Regions from separate parts of the Streptomyces sp. NBC_01450 genome, predicted to be linked through region 4. Evidence: riboswitches for the same ligand, from Rfam matches in the RefSeq annotation. Region 4 holds a riboswitch; each other region holds the start of a gene.
What was found. Region 4 has a riboswitch for cyclic di-AMP ahead of OG568_RS41100 (C40 family peptidase). Riboswitches for the same ligand answer to the same signal wherever they lie in the genome.
Positions count from the first base shown of each region.

Region 1: it holds a riboswitch for cyclic di-AMP, as region 4 does, so the genes downstream of both, OG568_RS09225 (C40 family peptidase) here and OG568_RS41100 (C40 family peptidase) in region 4, are expected to answer to the same signal.
Region 2: it holds a riboswitch for cyclic di-AMP, as region 4 does, so the genes downstream of both, OG568_RS30160 (transglycosylase family protein) here and OG568_RS41100 (C40 family peptidase) in region 4, are expected to answer to the same signal.
Region 3: it holds a riboswitch for cyclic di-AMP, as region 4 does, so the genes downstream of both, OG568_RS27530 (M23 family metallopeptidase) here and OG568_RS41100 (C40 family peptidase) in region 4, are expected to answer to the same signal.

Region 1 covers NZ_CP109480.1:2,000,665-2,005,569, reverse strand. The annotation lists gene OG568_RS09235 (mechanosensitive ion channel family protein) at 1-155, opposite strand, end outside; gene OG568_RS09230 (crotonase/enoyl-CoA hydratase family protein) at 422-1,186, opposite strand; gene OG568_RS09225 (C40 family peptidase) at 1,298-2,887, opposite strand; cyclic di-AMP (ydaO/yuaA leader) riboswitch at 2,944-3,115, opposite strand; gene OG568_RS09220 (diacylglycerol/lipid kinase family protein) at 3,231-4,592, opposite strand; gene OG568_RS09215 (PP2C family protein-serine/threonine phosphatase) at 4,858-4,905, opposite strand, start outside.
Region 2 covers NZ_CP109480.1:6,744,058-6,748,962, forward strand. The annotation lists gene OG568_RS30145 (globin domain-containing protein) at 1-678, opposite strand, end outside; gene OG568_RS30150 (cytochrome P450 family protein) at 885-2,168, shown strand; gene OG568_RS30155 (transglycosylase family protein) at 2,340-3,314, shown strand; cyclic di-AMP (ydaO/yuaA leader) riboswitch at 3,497-3,660, shown strand; gene OG568_RS30160 (transglycosylase family protein) at 3,665-4,375, shown strand; gene eno (phosphopyruvate hydratase) at 4,675-4,905, shown strand, end outside.
Region 3 covers NZ_CP109480.1:6,160,074-6,164,978, reverse strand. The annotation lists gene OG568_RS27545 (PrsW family intramembrane metalloprotease) at 1-706, shown strand, start outside; gene OG568_RS27540 (IS982 family transposase) at 771-1,664, shown strand; gene OG568_RS27535 (aldo/keto reductase) at 1,900-2,844, opposite strand; gene OG568_RS27530 (M23 family metallopeptidase) at 2,912-3,949, opposite strand; cyclic di-AMP (ydaO/yuaA leader) riboswitch at 3,961-4,118, opposite strand; gene OG568_RS27525 (PP2C family protein-serine/threonine phosphatase) at 4,373-4,905, opposite strand, start outside.
Region 4 covers NZ_CP109480.1:9,229,303-9,234,207, forward strand. The annotation lists gene OG568_RS41075 (8-amino-7-oxononanoate synthase) at 1-319, shown strand, start outside; gene OG568_RS41080 (DUF397 domain-containing protein) at 300-524, opposite strand; gene OG568_RS41085 (helix-turn-helix domain-containing protein) at 537-1,394, opposite strand; gene OG568_RS41090 (ATP-binding protein) at 1,607-2,065, shown strand; gene OG568_RS41095 (DUF6328 family protein) at 2,171-2,692, opposite strand; gene OG568_RS41100 (C40 family peptidase) at 2,780-3,253, opposite strand; cyclic di-AMP (ydaO/yuaA leader) riboswitch at 3,257-3,411, opposite strand; gene OG568_RS41105 (hypothetical protein) at 3,789-4,094, opposite strand; gene OG568_RS41110 (ATP-dependent Clp protease proteolytic subunit) at 4,102-4,758, opposite strand.

The sequences.
Region 1 (4,905 bases), 7.2 Mb from region 4:
GCGTCGACGATGAAGTCGTCACCGCTCCACCGGGTGCGCGAGGCGTGCTTGCCGAGCCAGCGCAGCAGGATGCGCAGCAGGAACGCCGCCAGCAGACCCGCCACCACGGGAATCCCGGCCATCATCAGGTCGTCCAGTGTGAGGGAGTGTTTCACCGGCCGCCTCCCGTGCGGCGGAGGGGAAGGCCCGCGGGCCGGATGTGCTGTGTCGTCACTTGCCACCTGCTCGAATCCGGGAATGCACGATCACGCCCGGACGTGTGTTCGTCGTCCGGGGTGAGGCCTCATCCTGCCGTACTCACAGGTACGTCCGTTACCGGGCCCGCACGATTCAGGCACACCTGTCGACCCGTCACCAGGGTCTCGGCCGAGGCCGATCCGGTCGCGCCGAGGAGCCGCGACACCGCACAGGCCGTCGCTCCCTACTGCGCCGTGAACGAGCCGTGCCGCCCGGCTCCCGAGGCGAAGCGAGCGGCGCCCTCCATGCCCTCGGCCAACACGTCCATGCCGTAACGGAGTTCGACGCGCATCGCCGCCTCTTCGACCAGCCCCTCCTGGTCGAGGACCGACGCGCGGTCGCTGCGCAGGCAGGACTGGGGGAAATCGGCGATCGCCGCGGCGAGTTCCTCGGCCTCGGCACGGGCGCGGCCGGTCGGGACCAGCCGGTTGGCGAGGCCCATCTCGTACGCCTCGGTCGCCGGCACCGCGCGGCCGGTGAGGATCAGGTCCATCGCGCGACCGGTGCCGATGAGGCGGGGGAGCCGAACGGTGCCGCCGTCGATGAGCGGGACGCCCCAGCGGCGGCAGAAGACGCCGAAGACGGCGTCCTCCTCGGCGACCCGCAGATCGCACCAGAGCGCCAGTTCCAGGCCGCCCGCGACGGCGTGCCCCGCGACCGCCGCGATGACGGGCTTGGACAGCCGCAGCCGGGTGGGACCCATCGGCCCGTCACCGTCCCGCTCGACCCGGTTGCCGTACTCGGTGCCGATCGCCTTGAGGTCCGCGCCGGCGCAGAACGTGCCGCCCTCGCCCCAGAGCACCGCCACCCGGGCCGTCTCGTCCGCCTCGAACTCCCGGAAGGCGTCGGCGAGTTCGGTGGCGGTCGGCCCGTCCACGGCGTTGCGGGCGGCGGGACGGGAGAGGACGACCGTGGTGACGTAACCCTGACGTTCGATCCGGACCGACATCGTGCTGTCCCCTTCTCCCGACCGTGTACGCCTTCTCGTGACCGGCGTACGGCGAGGCTACTCCGGGGTGTCGCGGCCTTCGGCGATGCGGGTGGCGGAGCCCGCACCGCGTCACGCCGGGCGCAGCGCGCTGTGGATCGCTTTCTGTCCGGCGAAGAAGATCGACTCTTCGCGTATCGAGGCACCCGGGCTGGGGGCGTGGATCATCATGCCGTTGCCGGTGTAGAAGCCGACGTGGCTGACGTTGTCGTGGAAGAAGATCAGGTCGCCGAACTGGATGTCGGTCAGGGGAATCGCCGTGCCGGCGGTCGCCTGCCCGTGCACGGTGCGCGGGAGCGAGACCCCGGCGGCCCTCCAGGCGGCCTGGGTGAGGCTGGAGGAGTCGTACGAGTCCGGTCCGGTCGCGCCCCAGACACACGGCTTGCCGATCTGCGCGCGAGCGAAGGCGAGGGCCTTGGCGGCCTTTCCGCCATACCCCGACTCCGAGGCGCCGACCATGCCGACGGGGCCGGCCATGTCGACCGCGCCGATGGAAGCACCGGTGCTTACGGCCATGCCCGCGCCCAGGGGTACGCCTGTGCCGAGGGACATGTCCGCGGCCAAGGGCATCCCCGTGCCGAGGGGCATCCCTGTGCCGGGGGGCATGCCTGCGGCGATGGACATGTCTGCGCCGGGAGGCATGCCTGCGGCGAAGGGCATGTCCGTGCCGGGAGGCATGCTTGCGGCCATGGGTATACCCGCGGTCAGGGGTACGCCTGCGCCGGGGGACATCTCTCGGACGGGAGGCATCTCCGCCCCCATGGGCATCCCTGCGGCGAGGGGCATGCCTGCGCCGATGGACGTGTCCGGGCGGGGAGGCATGCCCGCGGTCAGGGGCGTGTTCGCGCCGGGGGACATCGTCCGGACGGGAGGCATGCCCGCCCCCATGGACATGTCGGTGGCCAGGGGTGTGCCCGCGCCGATGGACATGTCCGGGCCGAGTGAGGCCGGCTGCTGATGCCGCCACTCCTCGGCGGCCTGGTCCTGCGGGGCGGGCCAGGCCACCTCGGCCGGACGCGACTCGATCGCCGCGGGCCCCGGGTTCCACTGTGCGGCGTGCTTGGACACCACCTCACGGGCCAGCGCCAGTTTCCGCTGGATCTTCTCCTTGGACGTCTTCAACGAGGACTGCCCGGGCCCGGCGGGCAACGCGGGCAGCAGGGCCGCGGCGGCCTGCTGCACAGGCTGTGGCGCGGGCGGCAGCGCGGCGACGGCTCTGGCCGTCAACTCGGCCACGGGACCGGCGGCCGCCTCGGCGGCAGGTCCGGCGGTCAGCTCCAGGACGGGGCGGGCGGTCAACTCCCGCCCACCGTTGGTGACCCCGTCCTCCGGACGCCTCGCCGGGCTCGCGGGCCGCGCGGCCGGGGGGGCCGGCATCCGGTCGGCCGGCAGCCTGGCCGGCGCGGACGGACCCAGCCGTGTGCGCGCCGCGTCGAACCAGGTCTTGGTGATGTCGTCGAGGGCGGGGTCGCTGCGCCTACGCGCGGTTTCCGGCGCCGGGTTGCCGCGGCCTCGGCTCCCCGTGGTCATCGCGCGGGTCCCGTTGACGAACCCGACGGCGTTCTCGGCCTGGTCGTAGAGGGAGCTGATGCGCTGCTGCACCTCTTCGCGACTCGGACCGTCCGCGCCGTCGAGGGCCGCCGCGCGTGCGGAGTCGGGCATGCCAGGGAGGCTGGTGCCTCCAGGGCGCGGCGTTCGTTCCGGCGCCATGGGAGCCGTACTCCTTCCGTACTCCGCCTACCGAGTCGGCTGTCGGGTTCGGGCGCAAGATTCCGGAAGGCCAGCCCTACGGCCCTTGCCCGGTCGGGCGGTTGGGCCGATTCACCCCAAGGTCGGTTGGGTCCCCGGTTCCGGTTGCCACGGGGGCACCGGATTCGGCGGAGGTCGCGCGACCCGGCGAGGTTCGCCGGAGGGAGTCGTGCGTCCTGCCGCCAACTTAGCCAATTTGTGTGCCTGGTGTGAAGATTGCAGCTCGAACTGTCCGATATGTAATTGTGACCTTCGTCTACGTGTCCCCGGCGCGACCAGGATGTCGTACCACCGCCGTTCGCCCCATGGTCGCCGCGAGCGTGCCCAACCGGCGCCAGTCCAAGGGGGGTTGGGCCTCGGGCACACCAGGCCGCTCCTTGGGGACGCGGACGCGCAGGGCGCCGGGTTCGACACGGCAGTGAACCGGTACCGGCAGAACCAGGGCCTCACCGTCGATGCCGGCCTCGATCTCCGCGCGGTCGGCGTCGATGACCACCTCACGGGTGGTCAGGACCGCGAGCCCGTCCGGCGCGGGGTCCAGTACGAGCGCGGCGGCCTCGGCCGCGCTGTCCACCGTGACGCCGAGGACGCCCAGGAGCCCGGAGTCGAGCCGTTCGCGGCGGCCGAGGCCCGCCGGATCGTTGGTGCGGTACGGGTTGTTGCTCACCAGTACGGCCTGCGGGGCCTCGAGCGTCGTGTCGGCGGCGCGGGCGGTCAGTCGCGGCCCGCGCTGACGGGTGAGCAGGTCGGGCAGGAGGTCCAGGATGGTGCCGATCTTGTCGTCGCGGTACGCGGGGCTCTGGACGACCGCCGCGTACGCGCCGAAGGAGGCGTTGTTGACGAACGGATGCCCGCCGGCGAACCCCAGGTCCACGCGGAGTTCCACGCCGTCGGTGAGAGCGTCCAGGCAGGTCGCCGGGTCGTCGCGGTCGAGGCCGAGATCCATCGCGAAGTGATTACGGGTGCCGGCGGAGACCACCAGGAACGGCAGACCGTGCTCGGCGGCGACGGCCGCGACCAGCGCCTGGGTCCCGTCACCCCCGGCGACGCCCAGCAGGTCCGCGCCGTCCGCGACGGCGGCCCGGGCCAGCGCGGTGACGTCCTGGTGCTTCTCGGGGTCGAGGAGCACGACCCGCGCGCCGAGCCGCTCCGCCTTCTCCCGCAGTCCGAACTTCGCCACCTTGCCGCCGCCGGAGTGCGGGTTCATGAGGAGGAAGGGGCGCCGCGGTGGCGGTGCCCTGCGTTCCTTCGGGCGCGGGGCGCGTGTCCGGTCGCTCCGCAGGGCGTACCGGCCGCTCCAGACGGCCATGGCCCACAGCGCCAGGGACACGGGAACGGCCCAGAGCAGCCCGGCCACGGCGAACAGGGTGAGCACGGCGCAGGGCGCGACCGCCGCCAGCACGGCCGCCACCCAGCGGAGCGGGCCGCGCCGGGTCAGCGCCCACCACAGCGCCGCCGCCGTGACCGCCACGCCGAGGAGCGCGGCAAAGAGCAGCAGTACGCCGTCCACGCCTCCGTAACCGAGCGGCAGCAGCACCGCCAGCGCCGCCGCGAGCAGCGCGGCCCTGGCCGCCCACCGTTTCCCGTGGCCGACCTGTCCGCTCGCGTCCACACCCATCGCTCCTCCACGGACGTCATAGAAGTCCGGCCCTGGTGGCGGCGGCCACACGGTGACGAGGGCCCGCGAACGGCGGCACCGTCCGGGGAGGGGGCCTGATTCGACGGGCCGTCGCTGTGCGCGGCGTCGGGCATCGACGACACAGTCGTATGCAACCGCCGGGTCGCACCCCGCGCAACCGCCACGTTCCACCAGGGCGCACGCCGGGCGGACGGCCCGGCTCCGGCCTCGGACCGACCCTGGTCGCCATGGCCCGGGAGTGAGGTCAGCGGTCCGTCGACGGGGGCGTTCCACGGGGGTGGAGCCGGTGGTG
Region 2 (4,905 bases), 2.5 Mb from region 4:
TTTCCGGGTCTGTCGGACCAGGGCGGTGGACAGCACCCCGTCCTCGACGCGGCTGACGTGCAGGTCGACGGTGTGGTCGACGCGGGGGGCGTTGCCGAGCGAGTACGGGCGCCAGATGCCCGGCAGGTGGGGGACGTTGACGCTGACGTACTGGCCGGGGGAGTAGCGGAGCCGGTGGTGCGGGCGGAGGGTCAGTACGACGAGGTCGTCGCCGTACGGGGTTCGGGACACGACCTCGGCGTCCCACCAGGGCGGTTCACCCTCGTGCTGTGCCTCCCACGCGCCCTGGAGCATGACGTTCGCGATCGCCCCGTACGCCTCGCCCCAGGCCTTCTCGGCCTCCGCGTTCCACGCCGACCCCGCGACGACGGCGAACGCGGCGATGAGGCTCGCCCCCACGGCGGCGTAGTGCTCCGGCTCGGCCAGGTACTTCCGGTGGTCCCGTCCCAGCTCCCGTAGATATCCCGGCAGCGTCGGATCCTCCAGCCGCTCCATCACATACGTGAGTGCCGCGAACAACCGGTCCCGCTGTCGCTCCATGTCCTCCGGGAAGTCCAGGGGGAAGAGCCCGCGGACGTCCGGGTTGTGCCGGAAGAGATGCGAGTAGAAGTACTTGACCGCGAACTCGGCCCGTCTCTCGACGACCGCGAAGCTGGATCTGAGTATTTCGGGGTCCACGGCGCGAATTAAGGGAGGTCGCGAGCCGTGGAGTCAAACAGCAGCCGATTCAGGGATGGCCTGGGGCGAAAGGGACATGCCCCGCGACATGCCCCGCGGCGTGCCCCGCGACGAGCCGCAGGCCCGTCGCCCAAGGGGCCCCTCGCCTCCGCCTCCCCTCCGCCTCCCCGCCCCTCCCCTCCCCTCCCTCCGGATACCGTCAGGGAGTGACCGATCAGCCGCCGCCGTTCAGCCCCGCTCCCGAACTCTTCACCTGGGAGTTCGCCAGCGATCCCTATCCCGCGTACGCCTGGCTGCGGGAGCACGCCCCTGTGCACAGGACACGGCTGCCCAGTGGGGTGGAGGCCTGGCTCGTCACCCGGTACGCGGACGCCAAGCAGGCGCTCGCCGACGCGCGGCTCAGCAAGAATCCGGCGCATCATGACGAACCCGCGCATGCCAAGGGGAAGACGGGTATCCCGGGAGAGCGCAAGGCCGAGCTGATGACGCATCTGCTGAACATCGACCCGCCGGACCACACCCGGCTGCGGCGGCTGGTCTCGAAGGCGTTCACGCCACGGCGGGTGGCCGAGTTCGCGCCGCGCGTGCAGGAGCTCACCGATCAACTGATCGACCGGTTCGCGGAGAAGGGGTCCGCGGATCTGATCCACGAGTTCGCGTTTCCGCTCCCCATCTACGCCATTTGCGAGCTGCTGGGCGTACCCCGCGAGGATCAGGACGACTTCCGCGACTGGGCGGGGATGATGATCCGGCACGGCGGCGGCCCGCGGGGCGGGGTCGCGCGGTCCGTCAAGAAGATGCGCGGATACCTGCTCGAGCTCATTCACAAGAAGCGGGAAGTCCTGCCTGACGTGCCCGCGCCCGGTGAGGACCTCATTTCGGGGCTCATCCGCGCGTCCGACCACGGTGAGCACCTCACGGAGAACGAGGCCGCCGCCATGGCCTTCATCCTGCTCTTCGCCGGGTTCGAGACGACCGTCAACCTCATCGGCAACGGCACGTACGCCCTGCTCACCCACCCCGAGCAGCGGGCGCGCCTGCAGAAGTCCCTCGCCGCCCACGAACGCGAACTCCTCGAGACCGGCGTCGAGGAGCTGCTTCGTTACGACGGGCCCGTGGAACTGGCCACGTGGCGGTTCGCCACCGAAGCTGTTCGCATCGGCGGTCAGGACATCGCACCTGGCGACCCCGTCCTCGTGGTCCTCGCGGCTGCGGACCGTGACCCCGCGCGGTTCGAGCGGCCGGACACGCTCGACCTCTCCCGGCGTGACAACCAACACCTCGGCTACGGCCACGGCATCCACTACTGCCTCGGCGCCCCGCTCGCCCGCCTGGAGGGTCAGACCGCGCTCGCGACTCTCCTCACCCGCCTTCCCGATCTCCAACTCGCGGGAGATTCGGCCGATTTGCGCTGGCGCGGCGGGCTCATTATGCGCGGATTGCGCACGCTTCCAGTGGAGTTCACGCCTTCGGTACCGGTCAAGCGATAGCGGGCGACCATACACCTACGGGCATTCAAACCTGACGCGTACTCAACTCTGTGATCTTCACGTGATCTACGCTGCATCGACTTGTGACAAGTGTTCGGGTGCGGATACGTTCACTCGTCAACGCGACTCACACGTCGCGTAGTCACCTGCTGTCACGTGAAAGGCTTCCGCATGCTCTCCGGGAACGGCCGCCATCGTCGCCCCCGTCAGGCCCCGGCCCTCATCGTCGCGGCAGGAGTGACCGGATCCGCCATCGCGATCCCGTTGCTCGGTGCCACCAGCGCGAGTGCGGCCGACGGCACCACGTGGGACCGGGTCGCCGAGTGCGAGAGCGCCGGCCAGTGGAGTGCCGACAGCGGCAACGGGTATTACGGCGGACTCCAGCTCAGCCAGGCGGACTGGGAGAAGTACGGCGGCCTCAACTACGCGCAGAGCGCCGACGAGGCCAGCCGCTCGCAGCAGATAGCCATCGCCGAGCAGCTCCTCGACGACCAGGGTGTCACCCCCTGGCCGACCTGTGGACCGCTCTCCGGGCTGAGCAGGAACTCGGGCGACGTCCTGGTCGACACAGGCGTGGCGAACGACTCGTCCGGCGAGTCGAAGTCATCCGGTTCGTCCAGTTCGTCCAGTTCGTCCGCCTCGTCCGGCTCGGGGTCCCATTCGTCTTCGTCTGGATCGTCTTCGTCCGGTTCGTCCTCGAAGGCGACCAAGAACACGACGAAGGCCGACACCGGCGGCACTCAGGGAACGGACAGCTCCGACACGGAAGCGACGAAGGGCGACAGCTCGGGCAACTCCGGCCAGGACGACGGCTCTTCCGATGCGTCCGAGAACGCGACGACCGGCGCCGGGCGCCACCGTGGCGGCACCGCGGACGAGAACACCACCGACAGCGCCGTGGACGGCCGTACCGACGACCCCTCCGGGCGGCACGCCTCGCGCGGCACCGGCGCCTCCCGTGATGTCGTCGACGGCTCGTACGTCGTGCGCGCCGGAGACAATCTCTGGACCATCGCCGACGCCCTTGACCTGGACGGCGGATGGTCCGAGCTCTACGACGCGAACAAGAAGACGGTCGGCGTCGACCCGGACCTCATCCTCCCCGGTCAGAGCCTTTCAGTTGGTGTCGAATCGGGCGAAAAGTAGGGGCAGTTCGCGTCACGGTTCGCTGTGTAATGTCCGGTTTGGTGCGAGTGAGAGATGGATCTCAAAGGCCCTGATCGTCTTTGGAATTCAACCGATCGACTGCTTACGGTCATCACCGCTCGCCACAGCGGGCCCCGACGGTCGCAACGCCGAATCCTGCCAACGGCCGTACGGGAACAGTCGACGCGTAAGCGCCGTAGGCAGGAGCGGGGGACCCAAGGTAAGTGCCGCATCCGGTAGTTGACCGGGAGCGGCTTGGGGTGAAGCCGTGCGCTCACAGCGCGCGGCCGGGCACTCACCCGCCCGAACCCGACAGCTCACCTCGCAGGCGTCGGTGAGGGGATCTCCTCATGCTGTTTTCCAGCAAGGGCAAGCGCCGCCGTTCGTCCAAGGCCACCCGTGTGGCCGCGCTCGCCGGTGTCACCGGTGTCGCCATCGCCGCTCCGCTGATGGCGGCCGGCAACGCCTCCGCCGCCACCACCTCCGAGTGGGACGCCGTCGCCCAGTGCGAGTCCGGCGGCAACTGGTCCATCAACACCGGCAACGGCTACTACGGCGGCCTGCAGTTCTCCGCCTCCACCTGGGCCGCGTACGGCGGCACCGCGTACGCCGCGACCGCCGACCAGGCCTCCAGGTCGCAGCAGATCACCATCGGCGAGAAGGTCCTCGCCGCGCAGGGCAAGGGCGCCTGGCCGACCTGTGGCACGGGCCTGTCGAGCGCCGCGTACACCGGTGGTGCGAGCGCCCCGTCGACCTCGTCGTCCTCGAACGGCTCCTCGTCGAACAGCTCGCCGAGCACCAGCACCACCACCCGGTCGACGGACACCGCCGCCTCCCGTTCGGCGTCCCGCCCGGCCGCCGAGAAGACCGTCTCCACCCCGACCGGCAAGAAGGTCAAGAAGGGTGACGGCGAGTACAAGGTCGTCAAGGGTGACAGCCTCAGCTCGATCGCCGAGAAGAAGAAGGTCAAGGGCGGCTGGCAGCGGCTGTTCAAGCTGAACAGGGACATCATCGACGACGCTGACTTCATCTACCCGGGTCAGCAGCTTCACCTCAGCTGAATGACAGGTCCCGCATAGAAGGGGTCTCCACACTGGAGACCCTCGTGAGGTCCTACCCCCGTCCCCACGGGCTCCCCGCTCCGGTGCGTGTTCCCCCGTACGCATCGGAGCGGGGCTTTTCGTTCCCGGATTCCCGCACCCGGATTTTCGTACCCGTTTTTGTTCCGTTCTGGAACAATGTGTACGTTCAGTTCTGCCCAAGGGGTGGGCGACCGGCTGGCCGATCCCCCCGGGGCGGTTAGGCTCATGTCGCGAAGCCATCACAGGCTCCGCGTACCCGCGTCACATCCCAGAAGGAGATGCTCGTGCCGTCCATCGACGTCGTCGTAGCCCGGGAAATCCTGGACTCCCGAGGCAACCCCACGGTCGAGGTCGAGGTCGGCCTCGACGACGGCAGCACCGGTCGTGCCGCCGTCCCGTCCGGCGCCTCCACGGGCGCCTTCGAGGCCATCGAGCTCCGTGACGGTGACCCCAACCGTTACGGCGGCAAGGGTGTCGAGAAGGCCGTCCTCGCCGTCATCGAACAGATC
Region 3 (4,905 bases), 3.1 Mb from region 4:
GGCGCTGTCCGCCGAGCGCCAGCATGTGCGCCGCGTCCTGTTCCCCCTGACCGGACTGCTGCTCGCGATGGGCATGCACTCCATGTGGAACGGCTCGTCGAACTTCGGGGAGTACGGCTTCTACGCGGTGTACGGGGCGTTCATGGTGCCCGCGTTCGGTCTACTCACCTTCCTCGTCATCTGGACGCGGCAGCGGGAGCTGAAGACCGTACGGACCGAACTTCCGGCGTACGCGGCGGCCGGGTGGCTGACCGCGCCCGAGCCGTACGTACTCGGCTCGATGAAGGCCCGGCGGCTGGCCCGCGAGTACGCCGCCCACCACTTCGGCAAGGCGGCGGCGCGCTCGGTCGCGGAGTACGAGGCGTACGCGACCTCGCTGGCGTTTCTGCGGCACCGGGGGCGCAGCGGGCGCGCCAATCCCGACTTCGTCGTACGGGAGCGGGAGTTGCTGCAGGAGCTGTGGCGCCGCCGGGAGGTCGCCCGCCCCTCTCTCGCGTACGCGGCCCACAGAGCGGCCCCGAGCGTGCCCGTACCGCCGCAGCTGCCGCCGCCGTGGCCCGGGTACGGCCACGCGCCGGTGCCCGGTCAGCCGAACCCGGCCGGCGCGCCCCCGAACCCCGCGAGCGCGCCCCCGTACGCCGCCGGTGCGACGCCCTATCCCGCCCCGGCGACGCCGTATCCCACGTACAACCCCTACCAGTCCTAGACGAGTCATTCCGAATGCTGACGGTGTGTCTGGGAACGCAGACAGGGCGTCCAAGATTCGTTGTGTGACGAACAACCTAGACGCCCTGCTGACCGCACTGTACGTGAAGATCGACGACGAGATCGGAGGTAGCCGATGGCTTGGCCGACCGCCGCAGCTGACGGATTCTGAGCTGGTCACCCTTGCCGTCGCCCAGGCGCTGCTGGGCTACACCTCGGAGTCGCGCTGGCTGCGGTTCGTGGACTCCCGACTGGGAGCGATGTTCCCGTACGTGCCCAGGCAGCCGGGCTGGAACAAGCGGCTGCGGGCAGCGTTGCCACTGGTCAAGAGGGCAATACGACTGCTGGCCGTCGATACGGACTTCTGGTTCGACAACCACTGGATCATCGACTCCACACCGGTGGAGTGCGGCCGCTCGCGTCCGACGGTGAAGCGGTCGGACATGGCCGGCTGGGCCGGATACGGGTACTGCGCCTCGCACTCCCGGTTCTTCTGGGGCCTGCGCCTGTTCCTGGTATGCACCCCGACCGGGATGCCCATCCTGTGGGCACTGGCGAACCCGAAACTGGATGAGCGGGAGGTGCTGTCGGCGATGCTGGACCGCGAACCGCACCTGTCCACGGACCGGCCGAGCCTGCTGGTGATCGCAGACAAAGGCTTCGCCTCCAAGGAGTTCGAGGCCGATCTGGCCTTCCGGGGCGCGGAGTTGCTGCGTCCTTCTTTCAAGCGCGAGAAGAAGCGCAGGGGCGAGAGCCTCCTGAAGTCGGTGCGACAGCTGATCGAGTCGGTCAACGACACCCTCAAAGGCCAGCTCGACCTGGAACGGCACGGTGGACGGACCTTCGAAGGTGTCGCCGTCCGCGTCGCCCAACGCATCCTCGCGATGGCCGCCGCGATCTGGCACAACCACAAGACCGGCCAGCCCGTCATACGATCCTTGATCGCTTATGACCACTGACCACATCGGAATGACTCGTCTAGGGCCGCGGCAGGCGATGTTTGCCCGTCAAGGAGCGGCGTCCGGTGCGTGCTCTGGGGGTCCCCCCGGCCGGAGGCTGGGGGAGTGCCGGCCGGAAGGCCCCGTCGACGGACCGGACGTACTTGGGCTTTCGGCCGGTGCGGCGAGAGGGCGTGCCGGGCGTCGCGACGGGGCGAACGTTGCCTGCCGCGGCACTAGGGCCTGTCCGGCGGCCTCAGGCCGACGCCTCCGTCAGCCTGGCCACTTCCGCGTCCGTCAGGGTCAGGTCCGCGACCGCCAGCAGGGCCGGCAGCTGGTCGACCGTCCGTGCGGAGGCGATGGGCGCCGCGACCGTCGGCCGGGCGGAGAGCCAGGCGAGGGCGACCGTGGCGACCTCGGCGTCATGGGCCTGGGCGACCTCGTCGAGGGCGGTCAGGACGCGGATGCCGCGCTCGGTGTCGAGGTGCTTGCCCGCGCCCTCGGCCCGCGCGGAGTCGACCGTCGTACCCGGGCGGTACTTGCCGGTGAGGAAGCCGGACGCGAGCGCGAAGTACGGGACGGCGGCCAGGCCGGTCCGGGAGGCGACCTCCTGGAGCGGGCCCTCGTAGGTGTCGCGCGAGACGAGGTTGTAGTGGGGCTGGAGGGCGACGTAACGCGCGAGTCCCTCGCGGTCGGAGAACTCCACGGACTCCGCGAGCCGCTCGGCGGAGATGTTGGAGGCGGCGATCTCCCGGACCTTGCCGGCCCGGACCAGTTCGTCCAGCGCGCCGATGATCTCCTCGACGGGAACCGAGAGGTCGTCGAAGTGGGTGTAGTAGAGGTCGATGTAGTCCGTGCCGAGGCGGCGCAGCGAGGCGTCGGCGGCGGCCTTGATGTTCGCCGCGGACAGGCCCTTGTACTCGGGGTGGGTACTGACCTTGGTGGCCAGGACGACCTCGGAGCGGTTGCCACGCGCGGCGAACCACTTGCCGATGATCGTCTCCGACTCACCGCCCTTGTGGCCGGGGACCCAGGCGGAGTAGCCGTCGGCGGTGTCGACGAAGTTGCCGCCGCCGGCCGTGTACGCGTCGAGCACGGCGAAGGACTGCGCCTCGTCGGCGGTCCAGCCGAAGACGTTGCCGCCGAGGGAGAGCGGGAAGACCTCGAGGTCGGAGGAGCCGAGCTTGCGGAGAGAAGTCATGCCCTAATTCAACAGCCGTACCGGATGGCTGTATTCCGCATGTAGCTCCCCCGGCCCCCGGGGATGATCAGGGATTCAGGCCCTTGCTGTTCAGCCACGCCATCGGGTCGATCGCGCTGCCGCCGCCCGGGTGGACCTCCAGGTGCAGATGCGGCCCGGTCACGTTGCCGGTCGCGCCCACGCGTCCGATGACGTCGCCGGTGGCCACCTTCTGCCCCACGCTGACACTGATGGACGACTGGTGGCAGAACCACAGCTCCGTGCCGTCCTCGAGGGTGAGGATCGTGCGGTAGCCGTACGAGCCGGCCCAGCCCGCCTCCGTGATCGTGCCGCTGTGGATGGCCTTGATCAGCGTGCCGGTGGGGGCCGCGAAGTCGAGGCCGGTGTGGTACCCGGAGGACCACATGGAACCGGCGTCACCGAAGCGGGAGGTCAGGGTGTACGAGGAGGTGGGCAGCGAGTAGCTCTTGGCGAGTTCGGCCAGGCGCGCGGCCTCGGCCTTCTGCTTGGCGTCCTCGTCCGCCTTCTTCTTCGCGGCGGCGACCTTGGCCTCGGCGTCGTCCTTCTGCTGGGCGGCCAGTGCGACCGCCTTCTTCGCCGCGGCGGACTCGGCGGCGGCCTGGGCCGCCTTGTCGACCTGGTCCTGCTGCAACTCGGCCTGCAGGATGATGCGGGCGCGCAGTGCCTCGCCCGCGTCCTTGTTGCCCTGCGCGGCGTCGGCGCTGGTCACACCGGCGCTGGTGAGCGGGGTGGTGGAGCCCTTCGGCGTGCTGGAACCGCCGTCGGATATCAGCGCCTTGGCGGATTGGGTGACCGAGGAGAGGTCGGGCAGCGAGATGGACACCGGCGGCTTGCCGGGCGCCGCGGTGGCCATGCCGCCCGCGCCGACGGCGGCGATGACACCGACGCCCAGGACCGTGGAGCTGCGGGCGAGTCCCCCGCCACGCTGCTTGGAGACGCGGTGCCGGCCGCGGATGGGTCGGATGGAATCCTCGGTGGGGTTCCACTCCTCCCAGGGGCCCTCGTCCTTGCCTTTGGCGTAGCCAAAAGTCTGGGTGTCGTTCGGCGCGAACGAAGTGGGCTGGGCGGTCGGGTTGGACGCCACGTGGGCGTGCTCCTTTCCTTCCTTCTCGCCTACCGGGTTAGCTGACGGGTTCGGAGCAGGAAGGTCTCCTACGCGCGTCAACCCACGGTGTCTCCACCGTGAAAGACGCTCGATTCACCCCAAGTTGGTGGTTCCCCGGTTCCCTTGCGGGATTCGGCGCGTGCGCACGGAGCCGACTCTTGTGACGGCTGGGACGACCGCGCTGCGTTATCGAACGTTAATAGACGCGGGTACCGGATTCCAAGCTGTTCGTACTGATCGTTAACCACTTTTGGCCAGGACTTACCGACCATGAGCGGCGGAAATCGGGCGAGTTGACCAGAGCTCCCTACTCGGCCGTTACCTGACGGTGCGTCAGTCGTTATGCGGAGGGACATCGGCCGGTCACCCCTCGTGACAACGATCAAGAGGGCCCTCCAGCTGCTACGGGCGTCGCACGGCGAGCAGCGCCATGTCGTCCGTCAGGGCGCCGCCCGTGTGCCGCCGGGCCTCCTCGGCGAGCGTGACCAGCAGGGCGTCGGGGCCCGGGAAGGTCCGTCCGGCCAGGCGGGCGGCCGGATCGTAGAAACGTCCCTGCGCGTCGCGGGCCTCGGACAGTCCGTCCGTATGGAAGAGGAGCGTGGCCCCGTGCGGGAACTCCGTCTCCTCCGCACGGTCCGGCCAGGTGCCCAACTCGCCCATGCCGAGCGGCAGTGCGGGGTTCGCGGCGGCGAGCGTGACCAGCGTTCCGTCCGCGTGCAGGAGCAGCGGCGGCGGGTGGCCGCGGTTGACGATCCGTACGAGGCCGCCCTCCCGCGAGATCTCCGCGAGGACGGCGGTGGTGAACCCCTCGAAGGCGTCGAGGCCCCCGCGCCGGGTGCCCTCGCGGGCCAGCGCCCGCTCCAGCCGCTGCGCGACCGCTTCCGGCGTGGCCTCCTGCTCGGCCGCCTCCCGGAACGCCCCGATGACCACCGCGA
Region 4 (4,905 bases):
GGCGCTCAGACTGCTGCGCCGTGAGCCGGAGCGCGCCGCCCGGGCCCGTGAGGTGGCGACGGCGCTGCACACCCGGCTGACCGCGGCGGGCCTGGAAGCCGTACGACCCGATGCCGCCGTGGTCTCCGTACGAGCACCGTCCCCCGAACGGGCCGTACAGTGGGCCGCGGACTGCCGCGAGGCGGGACTGGCCGTCGGCTGCTTCCGCCCCCCGTCCGTGCCGGACGGCATCTCGCGCCTGCGGCTGACCGCCCGCGCGGACCTCACCGACGCGCAGATCGAGCACGCCGTGGACGTGATCAGCTCAGTCCGGCGATAAAGCCCTCCCAGCTCGCGGGAGCGAACAGCAGGGCGGGGCCCGCCTTGTTCTTGGAATCGCGTACGGCGACGAGTCCGGCCCAGGGTCCTGGGCCGGGTCGGGCCGTCTCCACGCAGTTGTTCATTCCCGTACTGCGGCTGCTGCGCAGCCATCGCACGTCACGGAGTGAAGTACTGGAAGGTACGTACCGAGGCAGTGCAGTCATGGGGGTGCCTCCTTACGCGCCGTCACCTATCCCGGCGATGTAGTCCAACGAGTCCTCGGGCGAAAGGGCGTGGAACTGAAGGGCGTTGAAGGCCTCGGTGTAGGCCTGAAGGTCTTCTTTCCGTTCGAGGTAGAGGCTACTCGTCAAGTGGTCGAGAACAACCACATCCAGATCAGTTGTGTTCGGAAATGAGAAGATAACGAAAGGCCCGGTGACTCCGATATGGGCTCCCGCGGCGAACGGCAGGACCTGAAGCCGTACTTGGGGCAGGGTGGCGGCCTCCCGCAGACGCTCGAGTTGCCGGGCCATCACCTCGGGACCGCCGACCTCGCGTCTTAACACGGCCTCGTCGAGGACCGCGGTCAGTTCCAGCGGCGGATTCGAACGCAGGACGTCCTGCCGGGCGAGGCGGACCTCGACGAGCGCGTCGAGCTTGTCGTCCTCGAGCCCGCCGACGGCGACCCGGGTCACCTCCCGGGCGTACTCGGGTGTTTGGAGCAGTCCGGGGACCACCGAGGTCTCCAGCGTGCGCATGCCGCTGGCCTGGGACTCCAGACTGATGAAGTCGCGGTAGGTGGGCGGCAGGACGCCGCGGTAGGCGTGCCACCAGTGATGGCGCCCGTTGCCCTCGGAGCCCGCGAGACCGACCAGGAGCTCTCGTAACTCGGGCTCCGTGACGACGTAGGCGTCCAACAGGCGTTCCACGTCCGCCGGTTTCACGCCACTGATACCGGTCTCGATCCGGCTCACCTTCGACTGGTGCCAGCCGACGATACGGGCCGCCTCACCACTGGTGAGACCCGCACCGGCGCGCAGCGCGCGCAGTTCGGCACCGAGCTTGCGGCGGCGCACCGCGGGACCGTGCTGCATGGCCGTACTCCTTACTCCTTCCGGGCCGCCCAAATACGTTCCGCCGTCGCAGAGTTCACCGCATCGAGCGACAGATATATGCATATCTCGGTGGATCGCGCCCGTGACCGTCCCAGTGATGGCAGTCTGGCGCGAAGCACCAGTCCGGGACCGTACTCGAACCATCCGCTCCGTGTCGGACTCCGGTCCCGTGGGAAAGGGACGACGTCGCCATGGCAGATCACCAGGAAGCATCCGTCACTCTGCCGAGCGATCCCGCCTCGGTCTCCGCGGCCCGGAAATTCGTCGCCGATGTGCTGGCCGAATGGGGCCTGCCATGCGACGCGGAAGTCGCGGACACCGTACGCCTGATCGTGTCAGAACTAGCCACCAACGCCGTCCAACACACATTCGGGCAGTCGCCGACCTTCACGGTGGACGTCCGGCTCGACCGAGACGAACACCTGCGGATCGGTGTCACCGACAGCCATCCGCGCTTCCCGAAGCGCCTGCCCGCCGCCGTCCAGCAGGACAACGGGCGCGGCATGGTGATCATCCGCTGGCTGACCGCCGAGTGCGGCGGCAGACTGGTCGTCCGGCCCACCCGCGAGGGCGGCAAGACGGTCGCCATCGAGCTGCCCTGGACGGTGCCGGCCCGGCCGGTGACGGCCGGGGGCCCACAAGAGCCCTGAGAAGCGGCACACACCAGGGCGTAACCCGGGGGGTACCCCGGGGTCGCCGGGGTGCTCATGCCCGCGCCGGCGCTGTTCCGGGCGCCGTGGCCGCTCGGCGCGCGCTCACGTTTCCCGGCGTGGTGGCTCTTTCGGAGCCGCTGCCGCCCTGACGACGGCACGGTGCACCAGGCGGGGCAGGACGCCCCACAGCGCCACACAGACGAGCAGGGTGGCCGCGCCGGAGGCGATCCCGGCGGCCCGTCCCAGTGCCACGTCCACGGCGAGCAGCACCGACCCCGTCAGCGCCAGCACGAGCACAACCATGCCGATCCTGGCCAGAACGGAGGAGACCCGCACGATGGCCGCCTTCGCACCCTGCCGGAACAGCGACCGGTGCAGCGCGGCCGGAGCCATGAACAGCGCGGCGGCGACCACGGCCAGCAGGAGCGTGGTGACGTACGTGGTGCGCTGCACGGTGTCGAGGGACCGGAAGCGCGGGGTGAAGGCCAGCGTCAGCAGGAACGCGAAGAGGATCTGCACACCGGTCTGGGCGACCCGCAGCTCCTGGAGCAGCTCGCCGAAGTTGCGATCGGCGCGCTGGAGGGGCGTCTCGTGCCGTTCCTCGGGGAGGGGTGGTTCAGCCATGCTGAACGAGTATCCGATCCAGCCACGTTTCACGCCCTGGGGCGGGACCCGGAGGGGGTGCCGGCCTGCGGCACCCCCTCGGCAGGGTCAGCTGACCCTGCCGTACCAGACGCTCTTCGTCCAGATCTTCTGCAGCTTCACGACCTCCCCGGTCTTCGGGGAGTGCCAGATCTTTCCCTTCCCGGCATAGATGCCGACGTGGTACACGTTCCGGCCCGAGTGGAAGAACACCAGGTCTCCGGCCTTGCGGTGGGACGCGGAGATGTGGTGCGTCTTGTTGTACTGCGCCGCGGCCGTACGAGGCAGCGTCTTGCCCGCCTTCTTGAACGAGTAGAGCGTGAGCCCGGAGCAGTCGAAGCGGCGTGGCCCGGCGGCGCCGAACTGGTACGGGGAACCCTTCTTGGAGGCCGCGACCTGGAGTGCCTTCGTCGCCAGGGTGGCCGCTTCGGCGTCGGATGCGGCGCCAGGAACCACAAGGCTGCCGCCCACGGCGGCGATGGTGAGCGCCGAAGCCGTACCGGCCCGGGTCCACAGCGACGGGACACGATTGAGCGCAGTCATGCGCAACCCTTCGTCAGCCGCCTGTGAAGGATGACCTGTCGGATTCGGGCTGGCGAAGTAGCCCGGCCGCTTGCGCGGCTTCACCCCAAGGACCGCCCGGATCTCTCCGGCGACCCGTCGTGCTGGGTCCTCCACTCCTGCCGATGCACTTCTGTCGACCGGTCATCCGGGCAGCGGCAGGACTCGGCGTCCGCCCGGACCGCCCCGCCGCTGTGGCGGGGGCTTGTCGTCGGAAGGGATCTTCACGCATCACGGTCCGAATATCCGAGCGGAACCGGCGATTTGTGGGGTTACTCACCACTCACCCGTTCGGGTGGACACCCCTCTGTTCGGGCGATGTTGAGGACACCGACGACGCTCGTACCAGCACCGGAGCATCTCATTCCGCCTCGCGGCTACACCCGTCGCGCAACTTTTTCGGTTCCCCGAAGGGACCTGTGATTACTCCATCAGGGGGTACGCCATCTGGTCCGTTTGAACCGCGGGCCAGACGCCTTGTTGACTCGGCACGGACGGCGGCCCGGGTGGGGATGCGTCAACTGTCGGCGTCGGGTGGCAGGGTGATGCGGGCCGCCCGCCGCTCACCGTCGAGGACGCGCAGGGCCTGTGCCAGCGTCGGGGCGTGCACCTCGCTCTCGCCCCGTTGATGCATCAGTGCGAGGGCGTCGCGCAGCTCCGCCGCCTTGGCGACCAGCGCCTGGGCGGCGCGCAGCCCCCGGTAGGTGTCTCCGGGCCTGGCCGGGTTGATACGGCCGAGAAGGTCGACCACGTCGAGGTAACGGTCGATCAACTCGGCCTCGGCACGCGTCAGCGCGGGCAGCGGGGGCAGTTCGGGCACCATCGGCGGATCACCTCGCGTCGGGTGTGGCGTTCCTCGCACCGGGCGCGGTGCGCGAGGTCTTGCGGCTGGGGATGATCCCGTCCACCAGTCCGTACGCCAACGCGGCCTGTGCGTCCAGGATCTTGTCCCGCTCGATGTCGGCGGAGACCTGTTCAGGACTCTGCCCCGTGTGCCGTACGAGCATGTCCTCCAGCAGCCGCCGAGTGCGCATCAACTCCTCGGCCTGGAGGGCCAGATCGCTCGCCTGCCCCTGTACCGGCTCGGGAAGTGACGGCTGGTGGATCAGCACCCGGGCCCCCGGCAGCGCGAACCGCTTGCCCGGCGCGCCGCAGGCCAGCAGCACCGCGGCGGCCGACGCGGCCTGTCCCAGGCAGGTGGTCTCCACGTCGCAGCTGACGAACTGCATCGTGTCGTAGATCGCCGTCATCGCGCTGAACGAGCCCCCGGGGGAGTTGATGTACAGCGAGATGTCCCGGTCGGGTGCCAGGTATTCGAGGTGCATGAACTGCGCCATCACATCGTTCGCCGAGGTGTCGTCGATCGGCGTCCCGAGGAACACGATCCGCTCGTCCAGCAGCTTCGAGTACGGATCCAGGGTCCGGTGCCCCGCACTCGTGCGCTCGGTGAACTCGGGCAGGACATGGCGGGCGGACGGTTCATTCATGGCACGCGCCTCCTCTGAAGGGTTCTGTAAAAAATGTACAGGACGTACAGAAGCCGGGAAGGGTGCTCGGCTGACAGCGAAAATCCCCGCGGAATGAGCTGTTCCGCAGGGATTTCCGGTACGGACGTGGGTTCAGCTGAGCGGAGC